Regions from separate parts of the Streptomyces sp. NPDC091376 genome, predicted to be linked through region 2. Evidence: riboswitches for the same ligand, from Rfam matches in the RefSeq annotation. Region 2 holds a riboswitch; each other region holds the start of a gene.

Region 1 (9,845 bases), on a different contig from region 2:
GGCGCCAGCACCACCACGTCCTCCGCGGCGAAACCCGCTCCGACCTCCGCCCCCACCTCAGGCGCGTCCTTCAGCCCGCATTCGGCCTCCAGCGGCGGCGCTCCGGAGGGCCTCAGCCGTACGGCGACATGGTGGCCGCGGAAGGTCAGCGACTCGACCACGCACCGCAGCCCCGCGTCCGGCGGACCGAGCCGTACCGCCGCAGGCCGCACCAACAGCCGGCACGCGCCCTGAGGAGCACCCGCCGGGACGGGGATCCTCCCCCAGGAAGTCTCCGCCGTCACCCCGGTCACCGTCGCCGGGACCACATTGTCGAAGCCGAGGAAACGGGCGACGAACTCGGAAGCGGGCCGCTGCCACACCTCGCGCGGCGTTCCGCTCTGGGCGATCCGCCCGTCCCGCATGACCACGACCCGGTCGGCGAGCGCGAAGGCCTCCCCCTGGTCATGAGTGACGGCGAGCACCGTCGTACCCAACCGGCCGAAGACGTCGCGCAGTTCGACGACCAGCCGTTCCCTGAGCGTACGGTCGAGCTGGCCGAGCGGTTCGTCGAGCATCAGCAGCCGTGGCCGTGGCGCGAGGGCGCGGGCGAGGGCGACCCGCTGCTGTTCACCGCCGGAGAGGGCGGCGACGGCCCGCTTCGCGGCGCCCGGAAGGCCGACCAGTTCCAGCAACTCCTCGACACGACGCCGCTGTTCGGCCTTCGGTACGCCATGCATGCGCAGGCCGAACGCGACGTTGCCCGCGACGTCGCGCTGCGGGAAGAGCTGGTGGTCCTGGAACATCAGGCCGACCCCGCGCCGGTGCACCGGCACTCCGGTCTGGTCGGCTCCGCCGAGCAGAACCCGGCCGCCGTCGAGGTGCCGCAGCCCGGCGACGGCCCGCAGCAGCGTCGACTTGCCACTGCCGCTCGGCCCCAGCACGCACACGATCTCGTGGTCGGCGACCTCCAGATCCACCGCGTCCAGCGCCGTCCGCCTGCCGAACCGTACGGTCGCGTCCTCGATCGTCAGCATCAGAACTCCCCGGCGGAACGGTCGGGACGGAGCCGGTCGAGCAGCAGCAGGGCCGCCGCGCAGACCAGCATGAGGATGGTCGAAAGGGCCATCGCCTGGCCGTAGTTGAGCTCACCCGGGCGGCCCAGGAGGCGCGCCACGGCGACCGGGAGCGTCGGGTTGTCGGGCCGGGCGATGAAGACGGTGGCGCCGAACTCACCGAGCGAGACGGCGAAGGCGAAGCCTGCGGCGACGAGCAGCGCCCGGCGCACCAGCGGCAGATCGACCTCGCGCCAGGCCCGCAGCGGCGAGGCGCCGAGGACGGCCGCGGCTTCGCGCAGCCGTACGTCGACGGCCCGCAGCACCGGCAGCATGGTCCGTACGACGAAGGGCACCCCCACCAGGGCCTGGGCCAGCGGCACCAGGATCCAGGAGGTGCGCAGATCGAGCGGCGGCTCATTGAGAGTGATGAGGAATCCGAAGCCGACGGTGACGGCGGAGACTCCGAGCGGCAGCATCAGCAGCGCGTCGAAGCCCCTGACCAGCCGGCCCGCCCTCCGGGTGAGGGCGGCGGCCGCGAGACCGCCGATGACGAGCGCGATGGCGGTGGCGGCGAGTGCGTACTGGAGGGAGTTCCCGACGGCTTCGAGCGGAGGTACGAGGAAGGTGCCGCCGCTCGCCTCCGCCGACCGCAGGGCCTCGTAGAAGGTGAAACCGTAGCCGCCGGGCCCGTCCCCCTCGGCGAGCGACCGCTCGACCAGGACGGCGAGCGGCGCAAGGATCAGCAGGACGACGGTGGTCAGGACGGCCGCGAGCAGGGCCCATTGGCCCGCGCCGCGTGGCCGGTGCGCCGTGTGTGCGGGGTCGACGAGCCGCAGCGCGGTCTCCCGTCGCCGCACGGTCCAGGCGTGGACGGCGAGGATCGCGCCGACCGCCGCGAACTGCACGAGCGTCAGCACGGCGGCCGTCGACAGGTCGAGGACCTGGGCGGTCTGCCGGTAGATCTCCACCTCGAGCGTGGCGAACGCCGGTCCGCCGAGGATCTGGACGACGCCGAAGGAGGTGAAGGTGAAGAGGAACACCATCAGCGCGGCGGCGGCCACGGCCGGGGTCAGCGCGGGCAGGGTGACACGCCGCCAGGCCGCGAAACGGCCCGCGCCGAGGACGCGTGCGGCCTCCTCCTGGCGCGGGTCGAGCTGTGCCCACAGGCCGCCCACGGTCCGTACGACGACGGCGTAGTTGAAGAAGACATGGGCGAGCAGGATCGCCCAGACGGTCGTGTCGAGGCGTACGCCCCACAGCTCGTCGAGCAGTCCGCCGCGGCCGACGAGGGCCAGGAAGGCGGTGCCGACCACGACCGTCGGCAGGACGAACGGCACGGTGACGACCGCCCGCAGCAACCGCTTCCCGGGAAAGTCGAAGCGGGCGAACACATACGCGCCGGGAAGGGCGATCAGCAGGGTGAGCCCGGTGGAGGCGAGCGCCTGCCAGGCGGTGAACCAGAGGACGTCGAGGATGTCGGACCGGCCCAGGACCTCGCCGATGCGGCCCAACCGCCAGGCGCCGTCCGCCTGGAGCCCGCGGCCGACGATCGCGGTCACGGGGTAGGCGAAGAAGAGCGCGAAGAACGCGACGGGCACGGCCATCAGCGCGAGCCGGGTCGCGCTCCCGCGCAGGGACGCGGACCCGCGCGCGGAGGTCCTCCCGCGCGGGTCGGCGTCACCACCGGGTGATTCGGCTACTTCAGGACGAGTGAGGACCACGACTGGATCCACTGGTCACGGTTGTCGGCGATCTTCTCCGGAGTCATGGTCCGCGGCTCGGCCACCACTTCACCGAACTCGGTGAACAGCGCGGGGAGCTTCGCGTCCCCCACCACCGGGTTGACGAACATGTTGAGCGGCATGTCCTCCTGGAACTTCTTGCTGATCAGGAAGTCCAGCAGCGCCTTTCCGCCGGCCTCGTTCTTCGCACCCGTGAGCAGGCCGGCGGCCTCGGTCTGGCGGAAGCAGGTGCCGGTGGAGACCCCGGTGGGAGCCTCCTTGGGCTGCGGCTTGGCATACAGCACCTCGACCGGCGGGCTGGAGGCGTACGAGACGACGAGCGGCCGGTCGCCCTTGGCCGCCTTGCCGCCGGCGGAGCCGGAGAACTCCTGGTTGTAGGCGAGCTCCCAGCTGTCGACGACCTTCACGCCGTTGGCCCGCAGCTTCTTCCAGTAGTCCTGCCAGCCGTCGTCGCCGTAGGCGCTGGCGGTCCCGAGGAGGAAACCGAGGCCGGGCGAGGAGCGCTCGGCGTTCTCGACGACGAGGAGGTTCTTGTAGGCGGGCTTGATCAGGTCGTCGAGCGTCCGCGGCGGGGCGAGCTTCTTGTCGGCGAAGTACTTCTTGTCGTAGTTGACGCAGATGTCGCCGGTGTCGACGGGCGTGACCCGGTGCTCGCCGCCGTCGAGCTGCACGGCCTCGGGGATCCGGTCCAGGCCCTTGGCCTCGTACGGCGTGAAGAGGCCGTTGTCGAGGGCCCGCGAGAGGGTGGTGTTGTCGACCCCGAAGAACACGTCGCCCTGCGGGGATCCCTTGGTGAGGATCTCCTTGTTGAGCGCCTCGACCGCGTCGCCGCTCTTCAGCACCTTGACCGTGTAGCCGGTCTGCTTCGTGAACTCCTTCAGCACCGCCGGGGAGGCGTTGAACGAGTCGTGGCTGACGAGCGTCACGGTCTTGGAACCGCTTCCGGCCCCCTGACCGGCGGAGTCGTCCTTGGACTCCCCGCCGCAGGCCGCGAGCGTACTGACGCCGAGGGCGGCGGCCAGCACGGTGACCGTGATCTTCTTGGTGGTGCTCACTGAGATTCCTCCTGGGCATGACCAGGAAGAGACGCGGCCCTGCCCGTCTCCGGATCGGACATCCGGAGACGGGCAGGGCGCAACAGCTTGAGTCTCGTCCGAACTTCCTACCCAGAATGACCTGGGCGAGGTTCAGAGGGTCTGCGGCCTTGACGGTTGCCGCACTCTCAGCGCTGTGGCGCTCCCCTGTCGGAATATGAAGATGTTTCGAGCCTAGATTACATGGGCCCTTCGGGCGGGCTGCTAGCGCTCGGAGGCCGCGAGCTGTCCGCAGGCTCCGTCGATCTCCTGGCCCCGGGTGTCCCGGACGGTCACCGGCACGCCATGGGCGGCGATCGCCTCGACGAAGGCCTTCTCGTCCTCGGGACGGGAGGCCGTCCACTTCGAGCCCGGCGTGGGGTTGAGCGGGATCAGGTTGACGTGCACCCGCTTGCCCTTGAGGAGACGGCCGAGCAGGTCACCGCGCCATGCCTGGTCGTTGATGTCGCGGATCAGGGCGTACTCGATGGAGATGCGGCGGCCGGACTTCTCCGCGTACTCCCATGCGGCGTCCAGGACCTCCCGCACCTTCCAGCGCGTGTTGACCGGGACGAGGGTGTCGCGCAGCTCGTCGTCCGGGGCGTGCAGCGAGACGGCGAGCCTGCACTTGAAGCCCTCGTCGGCGAAGCGCAGCATCGCCGGGACCAGGCCGACGGTGGAGACGGTGATTCCTCGCTGGGAGAGGCCGAGCCCGTCCGGCTCGGGGTCGGTGAGCCGGCGGACGGCGCCGACGACCCGCTTGTAGTTGGCCAGGGGCTCGCCCATGCCCATGAACACGATGTTGGACAGGCGCGCCGGGCCTCCGGGGACCTCTCCGTCGCGCAGGGCGCGCATGCCGTCGACGATCTGGTGCACGATCTCGGCGGTGGACAGGTTGCGGTCGAGCCCGGCCTGGCCCGTGGCGCAGAACGGGCAGTTCATTCCGCAGCCGGCCTGCGAGGAGATGCACATCGTGACCCGGTCCGGATAGCGCATCAGCACGGATTCGACGAGCGTGCCGTCGTGGAGCCGCCACAACGTCTTGCGGGTGGTGTCGTCGTCGCAGGAGATGTGCCGGACGACGGACATCAGATCGGGCAGCAGCTCCGACGCGAGCCGCTCACGCGCGGCCGCGGGGATGTCGGTCCACTGGGCGGGGTCGTGGGCGTACCGCGCGAAGTAGTGCTGCGACAGCTGCTTCGCGCGGAACGGCTTCTCGCCGATGGCGGCGACAGCGTCCTTGCGCTCTGCGGGCGACAGGTCGGCGAGGTGCCGCGGGGGCTTCTTGGCTCCGCGGGGGGCGACGAAAGTGAGTTCTCCGGGCTTAGGCATGGCCGTACCAGTGTCGCAGATCCACTCGCCCGGCCCAGGCCCTCATCTGCGCGCAGTGGTCGCATGGGCCGGCTCCGGCCGTCCGGCCCTCCTGCGACGGCCCGCGTACGGCCAGGACCTGAGCCGTCCCATCGAGCGTCCACGCAGGTCAGAGACTGGTCCTGGGTTCTTCGCAGCGGGCGTCCGTCCGGGGCGATCAGGCAGGATCGGCGGCCGCGCTCTCCGCTGAATAGCACACGCCGCACGTCAGTCGTCTGGCTTTGGGCCTGGGCGGGGGGTTGGGCACACCGGGCACCGGATCGCTGGTGACATGCAGATGCGTGCGGCACATCCCGGCACCGCATCGGGCGCACGTGGCTACAGCGACAGCCTGAACCGGTCGGAGCGCGTCAGTGGCGCAGTCATAGCAATGCATGGCGACCGCCCTTCCGAACTGTTGAGCCTTCCCATACCGCTGGCCGGCGAGAAGGCGCAGGAGGGCGATGACGCCCCCCCCGTCACGGCGCCGGCCGACGAAGCTTCGGTGTACCCAGAGTTGAGCATCATCACTGGTAGGGAGGCCTCAGAAGCCGCCCTTCCAGCGTGCCTCCGGCATGGCCGGTGCGCATTCCGAAGGAACGGGACGAGGCAGCGGTGACCGTCAGGTCAGGGGCGGCAGCGCCTCGTAGACGCCGGCGAGCGCCGCAGGGGTGTCGGTGCCGTCGTCGACCGCGGTGTGGCCGTCGTGGACCACGACGCGGGTGAGGCCGTCCATGACGGGTGGCCCGGTGGGGCGGGACGGCAGGCGGGAGAAGTCCACGTCGTCCAGGGCGGCGCGCAGGGCGGCCAGGCCTGCCGGGGTCATCCGGCCGGGGCGGTCGGGGGACCGGGGTGCCACGCGAAGGAAGCGGCCGTCCTCGTACACGACGAGGGAGTTGTGCCGGCCGTCGATGCCGCCGCTCTCGGTGAACGTGAGGAGCACGGAGTGCGGGTCGGGCGTGGTCGCCGGGTCCGACGTCGGGCCGGGCGCGGGTGTGCCGGGCAGGGGTGTGCCGGCGGTGGCGGCCGGTGCCGACGAGCTGGACCTGGTGGCGGGCCGGGGTTCCGCGGCGTCGCCACCGTCCGTCACACAGCTCGTCATGGTCATGAGTACGGCCAGCAGTCCCGCTCCGCGGACGATCCGCCTCAGCATGCTCAACCCCCTGTCGCCCCGGCTCCGACTACTCCGGCTACTCCGGCCCAGCATGGAGGCGCGGGGTCCTCGAGGACAGTCCCTCGAACCGCCGAGGCACGACCGGCGGGGGCCATGGCGGTCGGTCGGAGACGGTGGGAGGCGACGGAACTGCCTCCCGAGGAGAACGAGAAAGGGCCCACCGTCCCGTGGACGACGAGCCCCTGCTCCGGAAATCCCCGCTCAGCCGGCGCCGACGAACACCACGAAGAGCAGCCACACCACCGGCGCCGTCGGCAGCAGCGAGTCCAGCCGGTCCATGATGCCGCCGTGGCCGGGCAGCAGCGTGCCCATGTCCTTGATGCCCAGGTCCCGCTTGATCATCGACTCGCCCAGGTCGCCCAGGGTCGCGCTGACGGCGACCGCGAGCCCGAGGAGCAGGCCCTGCCACCAGGTGCCGCCGTCGATCAGAAGCGGCATGCACAGGGCACCCGCCGCCATCCCGAACGCCACCGCTCCGACAAGACCCTCGCGGGTCTTTCCGGGGCTGATGCGCGGGGCGAGCTTGCGCTTGCCGAAACGCCAGCCGATCGCGTACGCGCCGGTGTCGCTGACGACTGTCAGCAGGAGGAAGGTGAAGACACGCTGGGGGCCGTCGTCGGCGGTGAGCATCATCGCCACGAACGTGGCCAGGAACGGCACGTAGAACGCGGCGAACAGCCCGGCCGTGACGTCCTTGAGGTAGCCCTCGGGCGGTTCGGTCATCCGCCAGCCGAGCACCGCGAGCCCGGTGAGGGCCATGGCCACCCAGGCGCCCTCGGCCCCTCGCACATAGCCGGCCACGACCATCGCCGCACCGCCCACCGCGAGCGGTACCAGGGGCGCCTTGATGCCCTTGCGCTCCTGAAGGCGGGAGGTGAGCTCCCAGAGGCCGACGACCACGGCGACCGCGATCACGCCCACGAACACGGCCTTGACGACGAACAGCGCGGCGATGATCACCGCTCCGAGCCCGACGCCGACCCCTATCGCAGCACGAAGATCGCGGCCGGCGCGCTTCTTCTGCGGCGGCTGCGACGGCTGGGAAGCCGCAGGCGGCGGGGGGCTGGGCATGGGCTCCTGCGGCATCTCGTCACGGAACAGGGGGCCACTCGGCCGAGCGGCCCCCCGGTCGCGGTTTTCGCGGTCCTCAGCGTCTCTACCTGCGTCGGGATCGTCCGGCACGATGGGCATGGGCCGAGTCTGCTGGGCGACAAGCTCATCGTATGCGGGACCCGCCGGGGCAGCCCCCTGGTCGGGCGGGCCCCAGTAGCCGGCGCTCGGCGGGGCCCCCCAGGAAGAGTCGTTCATCAGACCTCGAGCAGCTCGGCTTCCTTGTGCTTGAGCAGCTCGTCCACCTGCGCGACGTACTTCGCGGTGGTGTCGTCGAGCTCCTTCTCCGCACGACGGCCCTCGTCCTCGCCGACCTCGCCGTCCTTGATCAGCTTGTCGATGGCCTCCTTGGCCTTGCGGCGCACGGAGCGGATCGAGATCCGGGAGTCCTCGGCCTTGCCCTTGGCGACCTTGATGAACTCACGGCGGCGCTCCTCGGTGAGCTCGGGGAACACCACCCGGATGATGTTGCCGTCGTTGCTGGGGTTGACGCCCAGGTCGGAGTCCCGGATCGCCTGCTCGATGTTGCGCAGCGCGCTCTTGTCGAACGGCGTCACCACGGCCATGCGCGGCTCCGGCACCGAGAAGGAGGCGAGCTGGTTGATCGGCGTCAGCGCGCCGTAGTAGTCGGCCACGATCTTGTTGAACATCGCCGGGTGCGCACGCCCGGTGCGGATCGCGGCGAAGTCCTCCTTGGCGACCAGGACGGCCTTCTCCATCTTCTCCTCGGCCTCGAGGAGGGTCTCTTCGATCACCACTTGCTCCTGCGTGTCTTGGTGGGCCCGGCGTGTACGGGTGACGATCCGGTTCACGGATGCGCGTGGCGAACCGCGTTGCGGGTCCGCTCCACGATTCCGTGTCCCGATTTCGCGTCACGAGTACGAGGCCGGAGAAAACTTGGCGGCGCGTCTTTCCTGCACGGTGTCCGACCGGCAGGGCTTTGTCCATCCCGGAGGGTGGCGCCCAGGGTCAGGCCCGGGTGCCCTGGTCGCTCACGAGCGTGCCGATCTTCTCACCCCGGACCGCCCGCGCGATATTGCCTGCGGCGAGCAGTTCGAAGACGAGGATCGGCAGATTGTTGTCGCGGCAGAGCGTGATGGCGGTGGCGTCGGCGACCTTCAGGTTGCGGGCGAGCACCTCCCCGTACTCCAGCGCGTCGAACTTCACGGCGTCCGGGTTGGCCTTCGGGTCCGAGTCGTACACCCCGTCGACCCCGTTCTTGCCCATGAGCAGGGCTTCGGCGTCGATCTCGAGGGCGCGCTGGGCCGCGGTGGTGTCGGTGGAGAAGTAGGGCATGCCCATACCGGCGCCGAAGATGACGACGCGGCCCTTCTCCAGGTGGCGCACCGCCCGCAGCGGAATGTACGGCTCCGCGACCTGGCCCATGGTGATGGCCGTCTGGACGCGGGAGTCGATCCCCTCCTTCTCCAGGAAGTCCTGGAGGGCGAGGCAGTTCATGACCGTACCGAGCATGCCCATGTAGTCGGACCGTGCCCGGTCCATGCCGCGCACCTGGAGTTCGGCGCCGCGGAAGAAGTTGCCGCCGCCGATGACGACCGCGATCTCCGCGCCGTCACGGACGACCGCGGCGATCTCCCGTGCGATGGCGTGTACGACGTCGGGGTCGACGCCCAGGCCACCGCCGCCGGAGAAGGCTTCCCCGGACAGCTTCAGCATGAAGCGGCCGGCTTTCTGGCCGGTGTGGTCGCTCTTGTCGTCGGCAGCCGGATTGGCGTCCGCGCCCTTGTTCATGGAGATCTCCTCGTGCACATACGAAGAAGGCCATTGCCGGTGGGTGCTGGTGTCCCTGCGGCAATGGCCTCCTCGTCAGATCTGCGGTCGTCCGGCGTCCACGCGGCCGACGACTGCTGGGAAACCCTAGCGGGATCCCGTGTCGATCGCGTACCGGCTCAGATGCCGACCTTGATGCGCGAGAAGCGCTTCAGGGCGACACCGGCCTCGTCCAGGATCTGCTGGACGGACTTCTTGTTGTCGAGCGCGTACGGCTGGCCAAGGAGGGTTGCGTCCTTGAAGAAGCCGTTGATGCGACCCTCGACGATCTTCGGGAGCGCGGCCTCGGGCTTGCCCTCGGCGCGGGTGGTCTCCTCGGCGACGCGACGCTCGGACTCGACGACCTCGGCCGGAACGTCCTCACGGGAGAGGTACTTCGGCGCGAAGGCGGCGATGTGCTGCGCGATGCCCTTGGCGACCTCGGGGTTCGGCTTGTCGAGCTCGACCAGAACACCGATCTGCGGGGGCAGGTCGGGCATGGTGCGGTGCATGTAGGCCGTGACGAAGGCGCCGGAGAACTGCGCGAAGCGGTCCAGGACGATCTTCTCGCCGAGGTTGGCGTTGGCCT
Region 2 (9,845 bases):
TACTTCATCGTCAGCGGCCGGGCCTCGATCACCGTCGGCATGGAGACGACCCAGGTGGCGCGGGGCAGCGTGGTCTACGTCCCCGCCGGGGCGCCCCACAAGTTCCACCACATCACCGAGGACCTGCGGGTGTTGGTGATCTTCTCTCCGCCGGAGAGCTGACCCGTCGGCCCCGGTTTCCCTAGGGGACGGCTCAGGGGTCTTCAAGGGACGCCGACGCCCCGCAGACTGCACTCGCACCTCTAGCATCGAAACCAGGACAACTCACAGAATCGAGGTAGGACGATGGCGGTGCAGGAGATATTGCGGGGGATGCCCTGGTGGGTGAAGTGGGTCGCCATCCCCTTGATCGCCATTGTCGTCTTCGGCGGCATGATCGCGAGTTTCATCGGCATTCTGGTCTGGCTGCTCTTCAAGGTCCTGCTCTTCGTGGCGATCGTCGGTGGGCTGATCTACGTCGTACGGAAGTTCATGACCACGTCGTCGTCCTCGTCCGACAAGAGCGACTGGTAGGCACCCGTGCCGACAGGCATACGAGCCGCTGGAGATACGAAAGGTTCGTACGCCTGTTACCTCGCGCGGGGGAACGGCGCAGGTGATGCCCGCGGCCGGCCGGAGGCTGCCATTAGAGTGGCAAGCCTCTGCCGCCCCTGAGAGGCCCGGGTCGACGACCGCCGTTGAACAGCGGTCTGTACGACAGAGGTGAGTACGACTTCCTGGGAAGTTCCCGACGTTGATCTCAGGAGCACCCCGGACCATCAGGGAGCACGGCGGGCGCGCGGGGGCGGCCCCCGCGCGCGGGCGGACCGCCCGTCACCATGCCTGGGGGTGACCTTTGGCCACGGCCATGGCTACCAGTTCCGCGCCCACCTCGACCGCTCCACCCACTCTGATCGGCTCGGTACAACGGGCCTTGAGACTCCTGGAGGCCGTGGCCTCCCACACCGACGGAGCCCCCGCCAAGCAGCTCGCCCGTGAGGCAGGACTGCCTCTTCCCACCGCCTACCACCTGCTGCGGACCCTCGTGCACGAGGGCTATCTCCGGCGTGAGAGGGGCGTGTTCGTCTTCGGCGAGGCAGCGGTACGTCTCGCGATGAGCAAGGCGATGCAGAATCGTCGCACCAAGATCGAGGAATCCCTGGCGCACTGGCGGGACGCGATCGGCGTACCCGTCTATTTCGCCGTGTACCAGGAGGACGAGATCGAACTCGTCGCCGTCGCCGACACCCCGTACGCACCCGCTGTCGACGAATGGGCCGACTTCCGCGAGACGGGGCACGCGCACGCACTGGGTCAGTGCCTGCTGGGCCAGCTCGACGAACGGGCCAGAAAAGATCATCTCGACCGTCATCCCGTCGAGAGGATCACTCCCTATACGGTGCGCGACCGGGGGACTTTGCTGGAACGGATCGGCGGTACGGGCCGGATGCAACCGGTGATCGAGCGACAAGAATATGCCTTGGGAACGGTCTGTGCGGCTATTCCGATCACGGTCGGAAGCACAGCCGCCGCCATGGCGATTTCCCTCCCCCTCCAGCAGGAAGATCGATTGCTGCCCGCAGTCGAACAACTACGCAGTGGTATCGGACGTCTGCTCAGTCCGTTCGCTTTCTCTATCAGTATCTGAAAAATTACTCCTTGTGATCTCCTGGTGACGTACAGCACCATGTCGTCACGAGGGCCATGGGGGATCATTCCTGGCCGTTTTCACGAGTGCTTCATCCACTGCGGGGTAACACGATGCGCGAGTCGGTTCAGGCCGAGGTCCTGATGAGCTTCCTGGTCTCCGAGGAGCTCTCCTTCCGGATCCCTGTGGAGCTCACGTACGAGACGAGAGATCCCTATGCGGTGCGGATGACCTTTCACCTGCCCGGCGATGCGCCTGTGACCTGGGCGTTCGGCCGGGAGCTGCTGCTCGACGGGATCAACGGGCCCAGCGGCGACGGTGATGTGCACATCGCGCCGACGGAGCCCGAAGGGCTGTCCGACGTGCACATCCGGCTGCAGGTCGGCCTCGACCGGGCACTGTTCCGGGCCGGCGCCGCGCCCCTCGTGGCGTTCCTCGACCGGACCGACAAGCTGGTCCCGCTGGGGCAGGAGCGCACGCTCGGCGACTTCGAGGGCAACCTGGAGGCCGCCCTGGGGCGCATTCTGGCCGAGGAGGCCGCCGGCTGACGGCAGCCGAACGCCGCGCGGCACAGCGCCGGTTCGGAGAGGGCGCTACTTCGCGCGCCGACGGCGGCCCTTGCTCCGTACCGCGCCGGTCATCGCGCCCGTCACGGTGCCCCCCGGCCGGTCGGCGGAGACGACCAGCGCCGCCAGCGCCGTGGTCACCGGTACCGAGGCGACCAGGCCGATCGAACCGATCAGGGTCCGGACGATCTCCTCGGCCACCAGCTCGCTGGTCGCCACCGTGCCCACACTCGACTCCGCGATCGAGAACAGCAGGAGCAGGGGCAACGAAGCGCCCGCATAGGCGAGTACGAGCGTGTTGACGACCGAGGCGATGTGGTCCCGGCCGATCCGGATCCCCGCCTTGTACAGACCTCGTGGTCCCATTCCCGGATCCGCCTGGTGCAGCTCCCAGACCGCAGAGGTCTGGGTCACCGTCACATCGTCGAGCACACCGAGCGAGCCGATGATGACGCCCGCCAGGAGCAGACCGGACATGTCGATGTTCGGATAAAGGCCGTGAATCAGTCCCGTGTTGTCATCGGTGTTCCCGGACAGCGACGCCCAGCCGATGAAGAGCGAGCCGAGCAGCCCGATCAGCAGCAGCGAGATGAGCGTGCCGAGCACCGCGACCGAGGTACGGGCGGTCAGACCGTGGCACATGTACAACGCCATCAGCATGATCGCGCTCGCCCCGACCACGGCGACGACCAGCGGATTCGATCCCTGCAGAATCGCCGGCAGGATGAACAGGGTCAGGACGGCGAAGCTCAGCGCGAGCGCGATCAGCGCCATCACCCCACGCATCCGCCCCACGAGGACCACGACGAGCGCGAAGATCCCGGCGAGCAGCGCCATCGGGAACTCGCGGTTCACATCGCTCACGGAGTACTGCAGATCGCGCGGGGCGTCGGGCGCGTACGCGACGATCACTTCCTGGCCCTGCTTCAGCTGACGTGACGCGTCCGGCTGGACGACCTCGATGAACGTACGGCCCTTGTCCTTACCGGTCGTGACCTCGACGGTCGCCTTCTTGCACACCTCCTGCCGGGAGTTGACCGCTGCACGCCCTCCGGGTGTCGAGGTGTCGCCGGTCGGCGGGACCTGTCCCGCGTTCACGTCCTTGCAGTCGACCTGCTCGACCCTGACCACCCGGGCCTCCTCGGTCTGCCGGTCGAAGCCGACACCGGTGCGCTCGTGCGCCGGTGCGCCGCCGGGCCAGAGGGCGACCAGGCCGACCACCACCGCCGCGGCGAACGGAATCAGTACCGCGGCGATGACCCGCCGCAGATGCCGTGAGACGGGCGCGGCAGGCGTGTGCCCGTGACCGTGCGCGTGACCGTGACCGTGTGCGTGGACAGGGGGGTGGTCAGGGGCATGGCCGACCTCCGGACCGTCCGTTCGGCGACCGGGTTGGGGCGTCTGCTGGGAGGAAGTCACCGACAGATCATCGCAAGAACGGAAGGGGTCCACTGTTCAGCACGCCCGACGGGGCGCTAGCGTGGTGGCACCTTTGCACACGCGGGAGCTCGGAGCACCGGGCTGAGAGGGCGCTGACCACCGTACTTCGTACGGACCAGCTGCGCCGACCGCCGAACCTGTTACCGGGTAATGCCGGCGTAGGGAGTAGGTCTCATGACCACATCGGACACGCGCACGCCTGCCTCCGGCACGGAGAGCACGACGGAGGCCGGGAAGTCCATCGGCTGGCACAAGGGATACGTCGAGGGCTCACGCCCCGACATCCGGGTGCCCGTCCGGCAGGTGCACCTCACCAACGGCAAGGACGTGACCCTGTACGACACGTCCGGCCCTTACACCGATCCGAACGTCGAGACGGATGTGCGGCGGGGTCTGCCGCCGCTCCGGGAGAACTGGATCATCGGCCGCGGTGACACCGAGGAGTACGCGGGCCGTCCCGTCCGCCCCGAGGACGACGGGATCAAGCACACGTCTCCGCGCGGTGGACTCCGCAACCTGGACGCGGTCTTCCCCGGCCGCCCGCGCCAGCCCCGCCGTGGGCGCGACGGGCAGGCGGTGACGCAGCTCGCGTACGCCCGCCGCGGCGAGATCACGCCGGAGATGGAGTACGTGGCGATCCGGGAGAACGTGTCCCCGGACGTCGTGCGCGACGAGATCGCCGCGGGCCGCGCGGTGCTGCCGGCGAACGTCAACCACCCGGAGATCGAGCCGATGATCATCGGCAAGCGGTTCCTGGTGAAGGTCAACGCCAACATCGGCAACTCCGCGGTGACCTCCTCGATCGAGGAGGAGGTGGAGAAGATGACCTGGGCGACCCGCTGGGGCGCAGACACGGTCATGGACCTCTCCACCGGCCGCAACATCCACACCACCCGTGAATGGGTGCTGCGCAACTCCCCCGTGCCGATCGGCACCGTCCCGCTCTATCAGGCGCTGGAGAAGGTCGACGGGCGCGCCGAGGAGCTGACCTGGGACATCTACAAGGACACCGTCATCGAGCAGGCCGAACAGGGCGTCGACTACATGACGGTCCACGCGGGCGTGCTGCTGCGGTACGTGCCGCTGACCGCCCGCCGCAAGACCGGCATCGTCTCGCGCGGCGGCTCGATCATGGCCGCGTGGTGCCTCGCGCACCACAAGGAGTCGTTCCTGTACGAGAACTTCGAGGAGCTCTGCGAGATCCTCGCGGCGTACGACGTGACGTACTCGCTCGGCGACGGTCTGCGGCCCGGTTCGATCGCGGACGCCAACGACGACGCGCAGTTCGCCGAGTTGAGGACGCTCGGGGAACTCAACACGATCGCCAAGCGTCACAACGTACAGACGATGATCGAGGGCCCGGGACATGTCCCGATGCACAAGATCAAGGAGAACATCGACCTTCAGCAGGAGATCTGCGAAGAGGCGCCCTTCTACACCCTGGGGCCCCTGACGACCGATGTGGCGCCCGCGTACGACCACATCACGTCCGGCATCGGTGCCGCGATGATCGCCTGGTGGGGCACGGCGATGCTCTGCTACGTCACGCCCAAGGAGCACCTGGGCCTGCCGAACCGGGATGACGTCAAGACCGGCGTCATCACCTACAAGATCGCGGCTCATGCCGCCGATCTCGCCAAGGGACACCCGGGCGCGCAGGAGTGGGACGACGCCCTCTCCGACGCGCGCTTCGAGTTCCGCTGGGAGGACCAGTTCAATCTGGCCCTGGACCCGGACACGGCACGGGAGTTCCACGACGAGACGCTGCCCGCCGAGCCGGCGAAGACCGCGCACTTCTGCTCGATGTGCGGTCCGAAGTTCTGCTCGATGAAGATCTCCCAGGACATCCGCCGTGAGCACGGTGGTGATCTCAGGACGGACGAGATCGAGGCGGGTATGGCGGAGAAGTCCGCCGAGTTCGCCGCGGCGGGCAATCGCGTGTACCTGCCCCTTGCGGACTGACCTGCTCGGACATGGCCCGGTCGACGGCGCACGGCAGAGCGTCGTCGACCGGTCGCCTTCGCTAGGCCGACCGCGTCTGGTCGCCGGCTCCCAGGTAAAGCCTTCCCAGACGAGGCAGTCGCCGACGCATCTCGTCCGCGTCGTCGAAGTCGAAGTCCTCACCCATGTCCACTGACTCGCTGTCCTGCTCGTCAGCCGAGCTGTACTCGGCCCAGGCTTCGTAGAAGGCATCCGGGTTTCCGGTGAGGGATTCGAAGGCGCCGCTCGCGGCGTAGTTCACGTCCTCGTAGAACAATGCCTCGTCGCGATGGGCGCCGGCGGCTTCCATGACGCCGGGGTGGCCGGCGAGGCTGTCCGGATCGAGGGCCGTGCGCTCGTACCAGTCTCGCCCCAGCGCGATCACTCCCGCCCGGAAGTCCATGAAACTGTCGTCGGAGCAGCCGCCGCCGATGAGGTAGGCAGCCGCCCAGACGTCCCAGCGGTACAGAGCGTCGTGCACCTCGTCGAACCGCTCCGCGTACTCGAGGATCTCCTGCGGCGGGCAGCCGGTGAGGAGGTCCACCAGGGCTTCGTCGAAGAGCGTGCCGGAAGCAGCGGCGGAGGAACGTGCGGATTCGATGACGTGCCAGAACCGGTCGATGTTCATGACGGAGCACTGTGCCATCGCGGTATGACAACAAGCCGAGGTGCAGTAGCCCGCGGCTACTCGGGCTGGTGTTCCGGGGGGCCGAAGTCCGGGCTGGTGAAGTCCGGGCTGGTGAACGTCGGGCGGGAGCCGGTCGATGAGCCCTCGTTCGGGCTGGAGAACTCCGGGCCGCTGTATCCGATCTTGGGGATCCGGTTCACCCTGCGCGGTGGCGTCGGGGAGGCGGGATCGACGCTGGGGTCGGCCAGGGCGGCCCGGAGGAACGGGAGAATGCCGCGTTCCAGCAGCGCGTGCCGCCAGGCTTCCCTGGCGCGTGCCACCTCGTCGGGCAGTTCGCCGCCCGCGTCCTCGGCGGGAACCTGGGTCGCGCCGTTGCGCAGTGCCGTGATCAGCAGACCGATCGCGGCGGCGAGTATTCCGGCGGCCGTGAGCGCCCCGAAGAACCAGCCCGCCGTCAACAGGGTGTCCGCGAAGGCGGGCTCGGGGCTGACCAGCTTCAGGATGTAGCCGAAGAGCAGGAAGATCAGCGCGGCGGTGCCGGCCAGGACCGGCGCCAGGACGGTGAGCACAGCGCCGAAACCGGCACCCGCCTCGGATGCCTCGCCCATCGCGGGGCCGAGTACCGAGCGGCTGACGGACGAGGCCGCGGACGTGCGCGTCTCCTCGCGGACCTTGACGAAGTGCTCGTACTCCGCGGCGGCGGCACCGGTGATCAGCGCGGTGGCGTTGAGGGCCATCGTGCGCAGCTGTTCGGCGTTGAGCCGCTCACCGATGCCGTCGACACCCGGACGGTCGTGCGCGTTGCGCAGTGCGTCGTCGAGGATGCGCTCGTAATCGGCGCGATCCTCGGTCAGCAGGTGCGGAGCGCTGTTCATGTGCATCCCCCGATGCTCCGTAGGGCCGGATTGCCCCTGCTTTCAGGGCGGTTGGGCGGAAACGGAGGAGAGCCTGCTACGGATAAGCCGATGGTAGAGCGGTTACGGCACGGGGTGACAGGGGGTTTCCGGAAATCGCCTGTCCCGGATTGCCTCAGCCGGGCAGCGGGAGCCGGGCGACCAGCATCTTTCCGGCCATGGTCACTCCGCCGTCCATGGCGATGGCGAGACCGTCCGCGTACACGTGGGGGCCTTCGACCACCGGGCGCGAAGCTTCCTCCCCGTCTCCGGCGTCCTCGGTTCCGACCTCGCCCAGCAGGTACGGAATGGGGCTGTGACCATGGACGACACGCTCGCCGCCGTAGGTGGCGAGCAGTTTGCGCACGGCCTGCGGGCCGTCTTCGTCGCGGAACGCGAAGCGCTTGGTGAACTTGCGGAAGAGGTCCCAGCACTCGTCGGCATCGTTGCGGTTGAGGATCTCGTGGACGTTGTCGTTGACGTCCTCGAGCGTGGTGCCGTAATCGAGATAGGCCGTCGTGTCGGAGTGCATCAGCAGATGCCCGTCCTCCTCGACCACCGCGTCCAGCCGGGCCATCCACTGCAGATGGACGTCCTGGAGACGGTCCATGTCGCTCTTCTGGCCGCCGTTGAGCAGCCAGGCCGCCTGGAAGGTGGCGGTGCCCGCGCCCGAGTTGACGGGCTTGTCACCGAACCGCTTGGCGCCGATCAGCAGCAGCTCGTGATTGCCCATCAGGGCCTTGCAGTAGCCGCCGGCCGCCGCCGCCTCGGCCGAGAGCCGCATGACGAGATCGATGACGCCGATCCCGTCGGGGCCGCGGTCGGTGAAGTCGCCGAGGAACCACAGTCGGGTGTTGCCCGCCGACCAGTGGCCTTCCGGATCGATGAGGCCCTGCTCGGCGAGCGCGGCGACGAGCTCGTCCAGGTAGCCGTGGACATCTCCGACGACGAAGAGCGGACCGAGGCAGTCCTGGGCGGTGGCCGGTGCCTCGACGGGCGCCACGGTCACCTGCAGGGTGTCCCCGCGGTTGATGACCGGAAGATCGCGTTCGGTGGGGGTGTAGCCCTCGGGGGGCTCGTCGTCCGGGAGGACGTTGCCCGGGTGGGCCGGCGCGGCCGACATGGCGTGCGGGACCTCGTCTTCGGGGCGTGCGAGGTCCTCGGGGCGCACGGCGGCGTCGGGACGCGCGAGGTCCTCGGGATGTGTGAGTACGTACTCATGGGACAGCGACTGCGACTGCACCGGGACCTGCGCGTACGGGGGCACACGGAAGTCACGCAACGTCGCCGTCCGCACCACAGGTCCCTGACCGGCCCCCTGAGTCATCGACCCCTCCACCACCGTCGCGCCACCCTGCACCGTCGGACCGGCCTGGTCGGGGACGAACCGCGGTGTCGTGCGCCCATCATAGGAATGCGGATCGTGCTGTGTGATGCACCAGGGGTGCTGAATCCGGGTACACCCCCGGTTCATCGACTGTTTCGCCCCAATTGCGTTGGTCTAGTCCTGAGAAGAAGCCCGTGGGGCACTCACGGTCGTCCGTGGTGAACGCCGCTGTGACGACGTCCGGACGATGAGTTCGGTCGGTATCACCTGCTCGACCGGACGGTTGTCGCCGATTCCCTCGATCGCGTCGATCAGTAACTGGACGACGGCGGTGCCGATGCGCCGCGGCTTCAGCGAAAGGGTGGTGATCGGCGGTTCCGTGTTGGCGTACATCGTGGACTCGCTGCAGCAGACCAGCAGCAGATCCTCGGGGACGCGCAGTCCGTACCGCCGGGCGGCGGCGAGCAGATCGGTGCCGTTGGGGTCGAAGAGCCCGTAGACGGCGTCGGGCCGGTCGGGCCGGGCGAGGAGCCGGTCGGCGGCGACGGCCCCGGCGCACGGATCGTGCGCGGGGTACGCCTCGTAGACCGGATCCTGGCCGACCCGCTCGCACCAGCTCAGATACGCCGTGGTCGAGAGCCGGGTGTAGGTGTCCGTGGTGGTCCCGGTGAGCAGACCGATCCGGCGGGCCCCGCCGGCGGCGAGGTGGTCGAGCAGATCGAGGACGGCGGCCTCGTGGTCGTTGTCGACCCAGGCGGTGACCGGGAGCGTGCCGGCGGGGCGGCCGTCGGAGACGACGGGCAGACCCTGGCGGACCAGTTCGGTGACCACCGGATCGTGGTCGGACGGGTCGATGACGACGGTGCCGTCGAGCGCGACGTTCGACCAGACGTCGTGGCGCGAGGTGGCGGGGAGGATGACGAGGGCGTATCCGCGGGCGAGGGCGGCGGAGGTCGCGGCTCTCGCCATCTCCGCGAAGTACGCGAACTCGGTGAAGGTGAAAGGTTCATCCCCGTACGTGGTCACCGTCAGGCCGATGAGCCCGGACTTGCCGGTACGGAGTGTGCGGGCTGCGGCCGACGGGCGGTAGCCCAGCCGGTCTGCGACCTCGCGGACGTGTCGGCGGGTGGCGTCCGGGAGCCGGCCCTTTCCGTTCAGTGCGTCTGAGACAGTCGTGATGGAGACACCGGCTGCGGCGGCTACGTCCCGGATACCCGCCCGGCCTGGCCGGCTGCCCCGGCGTGATGTCTCCGTCCGGCTCACCTGGTGCTTCCCTGCTGCTGTCATGGCAGGCCGATAGTAGGGCGATGGCGGACGGTTGAGCCGCCAGCATATGCAGTCGTTGACAGGCACGTTTCTGCATGGCTTGATGCGGTCAATTACC
Region 3 (9,845 bases), on a different contig from region 2:
GGCCGGCGGGAGTTGCGCGACGCGCGGCTGGCGGCGCTGCTGGAGAGCCACGCCCTGGCGTACGGCTTCGATCCGGCGACCGTGCCCGCTTCCGCCGCCGTCCTGCCGTACATGGAGCAGACCTTCGGCAGCTGGTACGTGCGCGGCGGGATACGGGCTCTCGCGGACGCCGTCCACGAGCGATGCCTCGCGCGCAGGGTCGAGTTCGTCTTCGGCGCCGAGGTGACGGACGTACGGATCAAGGACGGCCGGGCGGTCGGCGTCGAGCTGGCGGACGGCCGGAGCGTCGAGGCGGACCACGTGGTCGCGGGCTCGCCCGTGCCCGCGCTGTACCGCGACCATGTCCTTGGATGGGACTCCCGGGCGGACTGGCCGCGCTATCAGGAGGCGGTACGGACCGGGCGGGTCACCGTCTGTCTGGCGCTGCGCGGCGCCCGGGAGGACGGCGCGGCGCACCGGACGGTGGTGCACTCGACGGACCGGGCGGACGAACTGGCGGCGCTCGGCGCGGGACGGCTGTGCGAGCGGCCGACGGTGGTGGTGCTGCGGCCCGGCGACGAGCGGCTGCTGCCGGACGGCGCGCACGAGGCGGTCACGGTGACCGCGACCGTCCCCGCGGGGGACAGCTCGTCGCCGGAGAACCTGTGGGGCGAGGGGGCGGCCGGGGCCATGGGCGCGGAGGCGTTCGCGGACCGGATGCTGGAGGCCGCGGCGGCCGCCGTTCCGGGACTGCGGGAGCGGCTGCTGTGGCGCGAGGTGCGCACCCCCGTGGACACCTTCCGGGAGACGGGCGCCCATCAGGTGCCGGGACCCGCGCTGGCCGGTGCGCGCGGGGAGCTGCTTCCCGCGGCCAACTCCTCGCCCGTGCCCGGGCTGTACTTCGCGGGCGGCTGGTCGCATCCGGGCGGCGGGCTCGCGCACAGCGGCATGTCGGGTGCGCTGGTGGCCGGGCTGATCGTGGAGGGTGCCGGCTTCCGCGGCTCACAGTGAGCCCCGGGCAGTGGCCCGCGCCGCGGTGACCCACGAGCAGTGACCCGCGAGCAGTGACCCACGAGCAAAGGCCCCGCGGGTCGCCGCGCGTGCCGACGCCGTGGGTGCCGACGCCGTGGGTGCCGGTGTCAGTAGCGGTACGTCTGGCCGTTGTAGTCGGTCTCGTAGCCCGACTGGTCGTAGCCGTACGGGGAGGGCTGCTCCGGGGGCATCGGCGGGACCTGCTCGCCGTCGCGCTGCTGCGGCACCCAGACACCGCCCGGCGGGGTCTCGCTGTAGCCCTGCTGGGTGGCGTAGGGGTCGGTGTACTGCTGCTGGCCGCCGTAGCTGTCGTACGAGCCGTAGCCCTGCGTGCCGATGTACGGATCGGAGTAGGCGGCGTACTGCTGCTGTCCGGTGCCGTAGTCGTACGGACCGGTGTAGGCGTCGTGGGCGCCGACCGGCTGTTCGTAGCTGTGGCCCTGGGAGTAGGCGTCGGCGTAGCCCGTCGACCAGGTGCCGTAGCCGCTGTCGTTCTGCCCCTGCGCCTGCCCCTGGTTGGCGTACGCCGTGTCGGTGTAGATGCCGTACTGGCCGGTGTCCTCCGGGAGCGGCTGCGGCTCGTACACGGCCGACGAGCCGTCGTCCGGGTGCTCTGCCATGCCCTGGTGGGAGGGATCGGCCGGGCCGGAGTCCTCGTACGCGAGGTCGGTCACCTCGAGAGTGGGCTCACGGTCGACGGGGCCGCCGCCGGACCTGCGGCGCCGGCTGGAGCCCGGGCTGCCGCCGATCGCCCAGCCGGTCGAGAAGCCGCGGCGGAAGGAGAGCGTGACATAGGTCTGGCCGACCGCGAAGGCGACGGCACCGATGCCGATCACGATCACGTTCGGCATCAGCACGCCGACGACCACGCCCAGGAATCCGACGAACGCGACCAGCCGCCAGCGCAGCCTCGCCTTGTACTGCAGCAGCACCTCGCCCAGCAGCCACAGCGCGACAATGCCGAACGCGATGTAGAGCACCGTCCAGCCCATGCCCGCCCCTCTCCTGCGGCCCTCCGCCCGGGGTAGCGGCGGATACGGCCGGTCACGACTGCTGGTGCAGTCCGAGATTCTCGTAGATTTCGAGCGTCGCCGTGGAGTTGTTGAGCGTGATGAAGTGCAATCCGGGGACACCCTCGGAGAGCAGCCGCGCGCAGAACTCCGTTGCGAACTCGATACCGATGGAGCGTACAGCGGCGGGGTCGTCCCCGACGGCGCGGATCCTTTGTTCGAGTGCGGGCGGGAACGACGCGTTGCTGAGCTGCGCGAACCGCTCGATCTGCTTGACGCTGGTGACAGGCATGATCTCGGGGATGATCGGGGTCTCGCAGCCTGCCTGCGCGACCCGGTCGCGCAGCCGCAGATAGTCCTCGGGCCGGAAGAACATCTGGGTGATCGCGTAGTCGGCACCGGCACGACACTTGTCCACGAAGTGCTGGACGTCCGAATCCCAGTCGGCCGACCGGGGGTGCATCTCGGGGAAGGCCGCGACACCGACACAGAAGTCGCCCGACTCCTTGATGAGCCTGACCAGGTCCGCCGCGTAGCGCACGCCGTCCGGGTGCTCGACCCACTCGCCCATGGGATCGCCCGGCGGGTCGCCGCGGACCGCCAGGATGTTCCTGATCCCGGCGTCGGCGTACTGGCCGATCATGTTCCGCAACTCGGCGACGGAATGGTTGACCGCGGTGAGGTGCGCGACCGGCGTGAGCGTGGTGTCGGCGGCGATCTGCTGGGTCGCCTTCACCGTGCCCGCCCGGGTGGAGCCTCCGGCTCCGTAGGTCACCGAGACGAAGTTCGGCTGGACCGCCTCCACCCGCCGCAGCGCGTTCCAGAGGTTCCGTTCACCCTTCTCCGTCTTGGGCGCCCAGAACTCGAACGAGTACGACGTCTTGTCGGTGGCGAGCAGCTCGCGCACGGTACGTGCGCGATCCGTCCGGGTGGAAGCTGTGCCGAGGGCCATACTCGCAGGTTATCCAGGGCCCACCGGTCTCCCAACCGTATTCCACCCATCGGACACCGATCGCTCATGAAACGGCCTACTGGGCGTAGGACCGTATCCGCTTGGTGAGACCGGCGGCTGCCGCGGCCGGGTCGTCGGCCTCCGTGATCGCCCGGACGACGACGACGCGCCGCGCGCCCGCCTCCAGGACCTGGTCGAGGTTGCCCGCGTCGATCCCGCCGATCGCGAACCAGGGCCGGTCCTGGCCGAGCGCGGCCGCGTACCGCACGAGGTCCAGGCCAGGGGCGTGGCGGCCCGGCTTGGTCGGGGTGGGCCAGCACGGGCCGGTGCAGAAGTAGTCGACGCCGGGCTCGGCCGCCGCCGCGTCGACCTCCTCGGTGGCGTGGGTCGAGCGGCCGATCAGCACGTCGGGCCCGAGGATCGCCCGGGCGGCGGGCACGGGCAGATCGCCCTGGCCCAGATGCAGCACGTCGGAGCGGACGGCGTGGGCGACATCGGCCCGGTCATTGACCGCCAGCAGCTTGCCGTGGCGGCGGCAGGCGTCCGCGAAGACCGCGAGGTGCTCCAGCTCCTCACCGGCCTCCATGCCCTTGTCCCGCAGCTGCACGATGTCCACCCCGGAGGACAGGACGGCGTCCAGGAACTCGGGGAGGTCGCCCTGGCGCTTGCGCGCGTCCGTGCAGAGGTAGAGCCGGGCGTCGGACAGCGGCGCACGGGAATCGGACATGGGTGATACCCCCCGGTGGGTCGGCGGTGCGCGGACCGGGTCCGGCCGGGTGGCCGGACTGCGGTCCGCGCACCGCGTCGAGCGGTGTGCAGGTCGGGCGATGCGGGAAGCGACGTCAGACGGCGAGCGCCTGTGCCCGGCGCTTCACCTCCGTGCCGCGATTCTCCCCGAGAGCCTCCACGGGGGTTCCCGGCAGGGTCGGGTCGGGAGTGAAGAGCCACTCCAGCATCTCTTCGTCGGTGAAGCCGTCGTCCTTCAGGAGCGTCAGGGTGCCGGAGAGGCCCTTGACGACCTTGTCGCCCTTGATGAAGGCGGCCGGGACCTGGAGCGTCCGGTTCTCACCGCGGCGCACGGCGATCAGCTGGCCCTCCTTGACCAGCTGCCGCACGCGCGTCACCTCGACATCGAGCTTTTCTGCGATGTCCGGCAGGTGGAGCCAGGCGGGGACGAGAGCATCGATCTTTGCGTCAATCTCGGTCACGGGACAAGCCTGCCATCCCGGACTGACAGTCGGTAGCCGGGCCCGCCTGAGCTGCGGCCTTCAGAGGGACAACGACGGCGTGGCGGCACCTCAGAGCGCCGCCGCCTTCAGCGGGACGGCCGGGTCGGCGGCGCGCTGCGGGTCGAGCCGGGCCCCGGACTCGATGAGCCTGCGCCCCTGGGCCAGGTCGCGGGGCCTGCCTACCGCCAGGAGGGCGACGAGGATCCCGTCCCGCAGCCACAGCACCGACCAGGAGGCGTCGGCCGGGTCGCCTCGCCGGACGAGGGTTCCGGCGCCGCCGTGGTGTCCCGCGTACTGCACGAAGCGGCCGAACTGCTCGGACCAGAAGTACGGCACCGGGTCGTAGATCTCCCCCGGCTCGGCCGGCCGTCCCGCGTCGGCGCCGATGACGTTGGCCGCGACCGTGCGCGGGCCCTGGAGCGCGTTGTCCCAGTGGTGGACGAGCAGCCGCTGCCCGTAGCGGCCGGACGGGAAGGAGGCGCAGTCCCCGACCGCGTACACATCGGGCAGTGAGGTGCGCAGTCGTTCGTCCGCGGTGATCGAGCCGTCGGCGCCGAGGTCGATTCCCGACCCGGCGAGCCAGCGGGTGGCGGGGCGTGCGCCGATGCCGACGACGACGGCGCCGGCGGCCAGCCGACGACCGTCGGCGAGGACGACCGTGCCCGGCTCGACGGCGGCGACCCGCGCGTCGGTGAGGAGTTCCGCGCCGCTCTGGGCGTACCAGTCCGTCATCGGGGCGGTGACCTCGGCGGGCAGGGCGCCGGGAAGGGGACGGTCGGCGGCCTCGACCACGGTGACCGCGCACCCGGCCTCGCGGGCGGCGGTGGCGAACTCCGCACCGATCCAGCCGGCCCCGACGACCACGATGTCGTGCTGCCGCTGCAGCACCGGACGCAGCCGTTCCGCGTCGTCCAGGGTGCGCAGCAGATGGACGCCGGGGACGCCTTCGGTGCCGGGCAGGGCCAGCGGTTCCGCGCCGGTGGCGATGACGAGGACGTCGTACGCGACGGGACCGGCCGGGGTGTCGAGCTCGTGCGCCCCCGGCCGCAGGCCACTGGCCTCACGGCCGAGCTGCAGGTCCACCGACAGGGCCTCGAAATCGACATCGAAGGCGGAGCCCTCCGCCGTGCCGAGCAGGACGGCCTTGGAGAGCGGCGGCCGGTCGTAGGGCTGGTGGGGCTCGGCGCCGATGAGGGTGATGCTGCCCGTGAAGCCCTGTTCACGCAGGGCCACGGCGGTCTGGACGCCTGCCATGCCCGCGCCGACGATGACGACACGGCGGCTCTGCGCCGTCTGCTCGGTCTCACTCACCCGGCCACCCTAACCATCTGACGAAACGTCAGGAAGGCGAACCGCCCCTCGCCCCGGCGGGACCGGGCCCGGGCTCCCCTACTGCCCGTTGGGCCGCGGGGTTAGGCTGGCCACCGTACCGATACTCGCGGGAGCCCGGACGCACCGGGCTGAGAGGGAGGCTGGGCGGCCTCCGACCGTACGAACCTGATCCGGGTCATGCCGGCGAAGGGAGGGTCTGAAGACGTATGCGTCCAGCGCATTCACCAGGACGATCCGCGGACGTCCTCGTCATCGGGGGCGGAATCATCGGCCTCGTCACGGCCTGGCGGGCGGCCCAGCGCGGGCTGCGGACCGCGCTCGCCGATCCCGCGCCGGGCGGCGGAGCCGCCCAGGTCGCGGCGGGCATGCTCGCGGCCGTGACGGAGCTCCACTACGGCGAGGAGACCCTGCTCGGGCTGAACCTCGCCTCCGCCCGGCGCTATCCGCAGTTCGTCGCCGAGCTGGAGGAGGCGAGCGGCCAGGACACCGGATACCGCTGCTGCGGGACGCTCGCCGTCGCGCTCGACGCCGACGACCGGGCCGGACTGCGGGATCTGCACGCCCTGCAGCAGCGCTGCGGGCTGGAGTCGGACTGGCTCACCGGCCGGGAGTGCCGGCGCCTGGAGCCGATGCTGGCACCCGGGGTGCGCGGCGGGCTGCGGGTGGACGGCGACCACCAGATCGATCCGCGACGGCTGGCGAAGGCGCTGGTCGTGGCCTGCGAGCGGGCCGGGGTGACCTTCCACCGCCACTGGGTGGAGCGGCTGTCCGTGGCACGGGACCGGGCCACCGGAGCCGTGCTCGCCGACGGCGGCGAGGTCGCCGCGGACCAGGTGGTGCTGGCCGCGGGCAGTCTGAGCGGCCGGCTGGCCGGGGTACCCCCGCAGGTGCTCCCTCCGGTACGGCCCGTGAAGGGGCAGGTGCTGCGGCTGACCGTGCCGGAGACCTACGCGCCGTTCCTGTCCCGCACGGTGCGGGCCGTGGTGCGCGGCAGCCATGTCTATCTCGTGCCGCGCGAGAACGGCGAGCTGGTCGTGGGCGCGACCAGCGAGGAGCTGGGCTGGGACACGACGGTCACGGCGGGCGGCGTCTACGAGCTGCTGCGCGACGCGCACGAGCTGGTGCCCGGCCTCACCGAACTGCCGCTGACCGAGACCCGGGCAGGGCTGCGCCCGGGATCCCCGGACAACGCCCCGATGCTGGGGCCCTCGGAACTGCCGGGTCTGCTGCTCGCCACCGGTCACTACCGCAACGGCGTCCTGCTCACCCCGGTGACCGGCGATGTCATGGCGCACGTCCTGGTCACCGGTGGCCTTCCGGAGGAGGCACGCGCCTTCAGCCCGCACCGCTTCTCTTCCGCTCCGTCTCCCGCTCGACAGGAGTTGTCCGCATGACCGCGCCCATGAACACCGTGTCCGTGAACGGGGAACCGCGCGACATCGCGACCGGCACGACGCTCGACGCACTCGTCGCCATGCTCACCGCCGCGCCGTCCGGGGTCGCCGCCGCCGTCAACGAGACCGTCGTCCCGCGCGGCGAATGGTCCGGGACCCTGCTCGGCGAAGGTGATCGCGTCGAGGTCCTCACCGCAGTCCAGGGAGGCTGACCAGTCATGGCCGACGACCGTTTTCTGCTGGGCGGAGTGGAGTTCTCGTCCCGACTGATCATGGGGACGGGCGGGGCGCCGAGCCTCGACGTACTGGAGCGCTCGCTGATCGCGAGCGGCACGGAACTGACGACGGTGGCGATGCGCCGTCTCGACCCGAGCGTGCACGGATCCGTGCTCTCCGTGCTGGACCGCCTCGGCATCCAGGTCCTGCCGAACACCGCGGGCTGCTTCACCGCGGGCGAGGCGGTGCTGACCGCACGGCTCGCCCGCGAGGCCCTCGGGACCGGCTGGATCAAGCTGGAGGTGGTGGCGGACGAGCGGACGCTGCTGCCCGATCCCATCGAACTGCTGGACGCGGCGGAGGTGCTCGTCGACGACGGTTTCACGGTGCTGCCGTACACCAACGACGACCCCGTCCTCGCCCGGAAACTGGAGGACGCCGGCTGCGCGGCGATCATGCCGCTCGGCTCTCCGATCGGCTCCGGGCTCGGCATCCGCAATCCGCACAACTTCCAGCTGATCACCGAGCGGGCCGGGGTCCCCGTGATCCTGGACGCCGGCGCGGGTACGGCGTCGGACGCGGCGCTGGCGATGGAGCTGGGGTGCTCGGCGGTGATGCTGGCGTCGGCGGTCACCCGTGCGCAGGAGCCCGTGCTGATGGCCGAGGCCATGCGCCACGCGGTCGAGGCGGGCCGCCTGGCCCACCGCGCGGGCCGCATCCCCCGCCGCCACTTCGCCGAGGCGTCCTCCCCGGTGGAGGGCCGGGCGGCCCTGGACCCGGAGCGCCCTGCGTTCTGAGTACCCAGGGGTCCGGGGGCGGTGGCGAGGAGGTTCGGGGGCGCGCGGGTCCGGGCGTGGGCGCGCGCGTCACAGGTGCGCTGCAGTACGGGCACCGCCCCGCCCGAGGGTGGCCGGAGCACCTGGCACGGCTCGTAGACTCAACCGCGTGGATACGACCCTTCAGGACCCCCTCGTCGGGCAGGTGCTCGACGGCCGCTACCGCGTCGACGCGCGCGTCGCCGTCGGCGGGATGGCCACGGTCTACCGGGCCGTGGACACCCGGCTCGACCGGGTGCTCGCCCTCAAGGTGATGCACCCGGATCTCGCGACGGACGCCACGTTCGTCGAGCGCTTCATCCGGGAAGCGAAGTCCGTGGCGCGGCTGTCCCACCCGAATGTGGTGGGGGTGTACGACCAGGGAGCGCAGGGCGCGTACGTCTATCTCGCGATGGAGTACGTACCCGGATGCACCCTCCGCGACGTGTTGCGCGAGCGCGGTGCGCTCCAGCCACGGGCGGCGCTGGACATCCTCGAACCGGTGCTGGCCGCGCTCGGCGCCGCCCACCGGGCCGGGTTCGTGCACCGGGACATGAAGCCGGAGAACGTCCTCATCGGGGACGACGGCAGGGTGAAGGTCGCCGACTTCGGGCTGGTCAGGGCCGTGGGGTCCGTGACGAACACCACGGGGTCGGTGCTCGGGACCGTCTCGTACCTCGCGCCGGAGCAGATCGAGTCGGGCACCGCCGACACCCGCGCGGACGTCTACGCCTGCGGTGTCGTGCTCTACGAGATGCTGACCGGCGGCAAACCGCACTCGGGCGACACCCCCGCCGCGGTCCTCTACCAGCACCTCAACGAGGACGTGCCGGCCCCGTCCGCGGCCGTACCCGGGCTCGCCCCGGAGCTGGACGGGCTCGTCGCGAGCGCCACGGCCCGCGATCCCCGGGCACGTCCGTACGACGCCGTCGCGCTGCTCGCGGGGACCCGTGAGGCGCGTGCCGCGCTCGGCGACGACCAGCTCGACGCCGTGCCGCCGCGGGCGCGGACCGCGGACCCCGGCGGAGCCGCCCGTGCCGAGGACCGTACGAGCGTGATCGCGCGGCCGCTGCCCACCGAGGGGGAAGCGGTCCACCGGACCAGCCGGCTGGAGATGCCGCCGCCCGGTCCCGCGCGGCCCGCCCGGGGCCGCCGTCGCCCGGTCCCGCGGCGCGGGATGCTGGCCGCCGTCGTCGCGGTGCTGCTGGTTCTCGGTGTGGGCGCCGGGGTCTGGTACATCAACTCGGGGCAGTTCACGCGTGTGCCCACCGTCCTCGGTCAGAGCGAAGCCGCGGCGAGGGAGCGGCTCACCGCCGCCGGCCTGGACGTGGAGCGGACGACGAAGGGCTTCAGCGACGTCTACCGGCGGGGCACCGTCATGGACGTCGACCCCGACCCCGGCGGACGCATCCGCGACAACGGCTCGGTGACGCTCGTCATCTCCCGCGGCCCCGAGATCGTCAAGGTCCCGAAGGTGGAGGGCCTACCCCTCGCCGAGGCGCGGAGCGCGCTGCGCAGGGTCGGGCTCGCCCCGGGTGTGGTCACCAGGGAGTTCAGCGAGGAGGCCGCGCAGGGCGTGGTCATCAGCTCGGACCCGGCCGCCGGCACCGACCGCCGCCCGGACTCCGCGGTGGCGCTCGTCGTCAGCAAGGGCGCCCCGGTCGACGTCCCGGACGTCACCGGCGAGTCCGTCGAGGACGCCACGAGCACCCTCGAGGACGCCGGGCTGAAGGTCACGGTGGCCGCCGGGCGGGTCCACTCCCCCGCGGACGCCGGCACCGTCGCCACCCAGTCCCCCGCCGAGGGCCGGCAGGCCGCCACGGGGGACACCATCACCCTCACCGTCTCCAAGGGCCCCCGGATGATCGCGGTCCCGGACGTCACCG

The links. Region 2 has a riboswitch for thiamine pyrophosphate ahead of thiC (phosphomethylpyrimidine synthase ThiC). Riboswitches for the same ligand answer to the same signal wherever they lie in the genome.
Region 1: it holds a riboswitch for thiamine pyrophosphate, as region 2 does, so the genes downstream of both, ACIQMR_RS16870 (thiamine ABC transporter substrate binding subunit) here and thiC (phosphomethylpyrimidine synthase ThiC) in region 2, are expected to answer to the same signal.
Region 3: it holds a riboswitch for thiamine pyrophosphate, as region 2 does, so the genes downstream of both, thiO (glycine oxidase ThiO) here and thiC (phosphomethylpyrimidine synthase ThiC) in region 2, are expected to answer to the same signal.

The regions. Positions count from the first base shown of each region.
Region 1 is NZ_JBIVUF010000007.1:100,186-110,030, forward strand. It holds gene ACIQMR_RS16860 (ABC transporter ATP-binding protein) at 1-1,016, opposite strand, end outside; gene ACIQMR_RS16865 (ABC transporter permease) at 1,016-2,641, opposite strand; gene ACIQMR_RS16870 (thiamine ABC transporter substrate binding subunit) at 2,734-3,834, opposite strand; TPP riboswitch at 3,921-4,032, opposite strand; gene rlmN (23S rRNA (adenine(2503)-C(2))-methyltransferase RlmN) at 4,078-5,184, opposite strand; gene ACIQMR_RS16880 (DUF2180 family protein) at 5,381-5,599, opposite strand; gene ACIQMR_RS16885 (hypothetical protein) at 5,825-6,355, opposite strand; gene ACIQMR_RS16890 (phosphatidate cytidylyltransferase) at 6,578-7,684, opposite strand; gene frr (ribosome recycling factor) at 7,684-8,241, opposite strand; gene pyrH (UMP kinase) at 8,456-9,238, opposite strand; gene tsf (translation elongation factor Ts) at 9,397-9,845, opposite strand, start outside.
Region 2 is NZ_JBIVUF010000002.1:548,872-558,716, forward strand. It holds gene ACIQMR_RS06840 (cupin domain-containing protein) at 1-162, shown strand, start outside; gene ACIQMR_RS06845 (DUF5326 family protein) at 292-513, shown strand; gene ACIQMR_RS06850 (IclR family transcriptional regulator) at 848-1,627, shown strand; gene ACIQMR_RS06855 (SsgA family sporulation/cell division regulator) at 1,741-2,175, shown strand; gene ACIQMR_RS06860 (YibE/F family protein) at 2,221-3,612, opposite strand; TPP riboswitch at 3,684-3,815, shown strand; gene thiC (phosphomethylpyrimidine synthase ThiC) at 3,808-5,595, shown strand; gene ACIQMR_RS06870 (DUF4240 domain-containing protein) at 5,657-6,241, opposite strand; gene ACIQMR_RS06875 (hypothetical protein) at 6,298-7,122, opposite strand; gene ACIQMR_RS06880 (metallophosphoesterase) at 7,271-8,461, opposite strand; gene ACIQMR_RS06885 (LacI family DNA-binding transcriptional regulator) at 8,636-9,748, opposite strand.
Region 3 is NZ_JBIVUF010000001.1:562,589-572,433, reverse strand. It holds gene ACIQMR_RS02530 (phytoene desaturase family protein) at 1-990, shown strand, start outside; gene ACIQMR_RS02525 (hypothetical protein) at 1,119-2,003, opposite strand; gene metF (methylenetetrahydrofolate reductase [NAD(P)H]) at 2,056-2,973, opposite strand; gene thiE (thiamine phosphate synthase) at 3,050-3,700, opposite strand; gene ACIQMR_RS02510 (Rv2175c family DNA-binding protein) at 3,816-4,181, opposite strand; gene ACIQMR_RS02505 (NAD(P)/FAD-dependent oxidoreductase) at 4,272-5,513, opposite strand; TPP riboswitch at 5,631-5,743, shown strand; gene thiO (glycine oxidase ThiO) at 5,741-6,928, shown strand; gene thiS (sulfur carrier protein ThiS) at 6,925-7,140, shown strand; gene ACIQMR_RS02490 (thiazole synthase) at 7,147-7,941, shown strand; gene pknB (Stk1 family PASTA domain-containing Ser/Thr kinase) at 8,090-9,845, shown strand, end outside.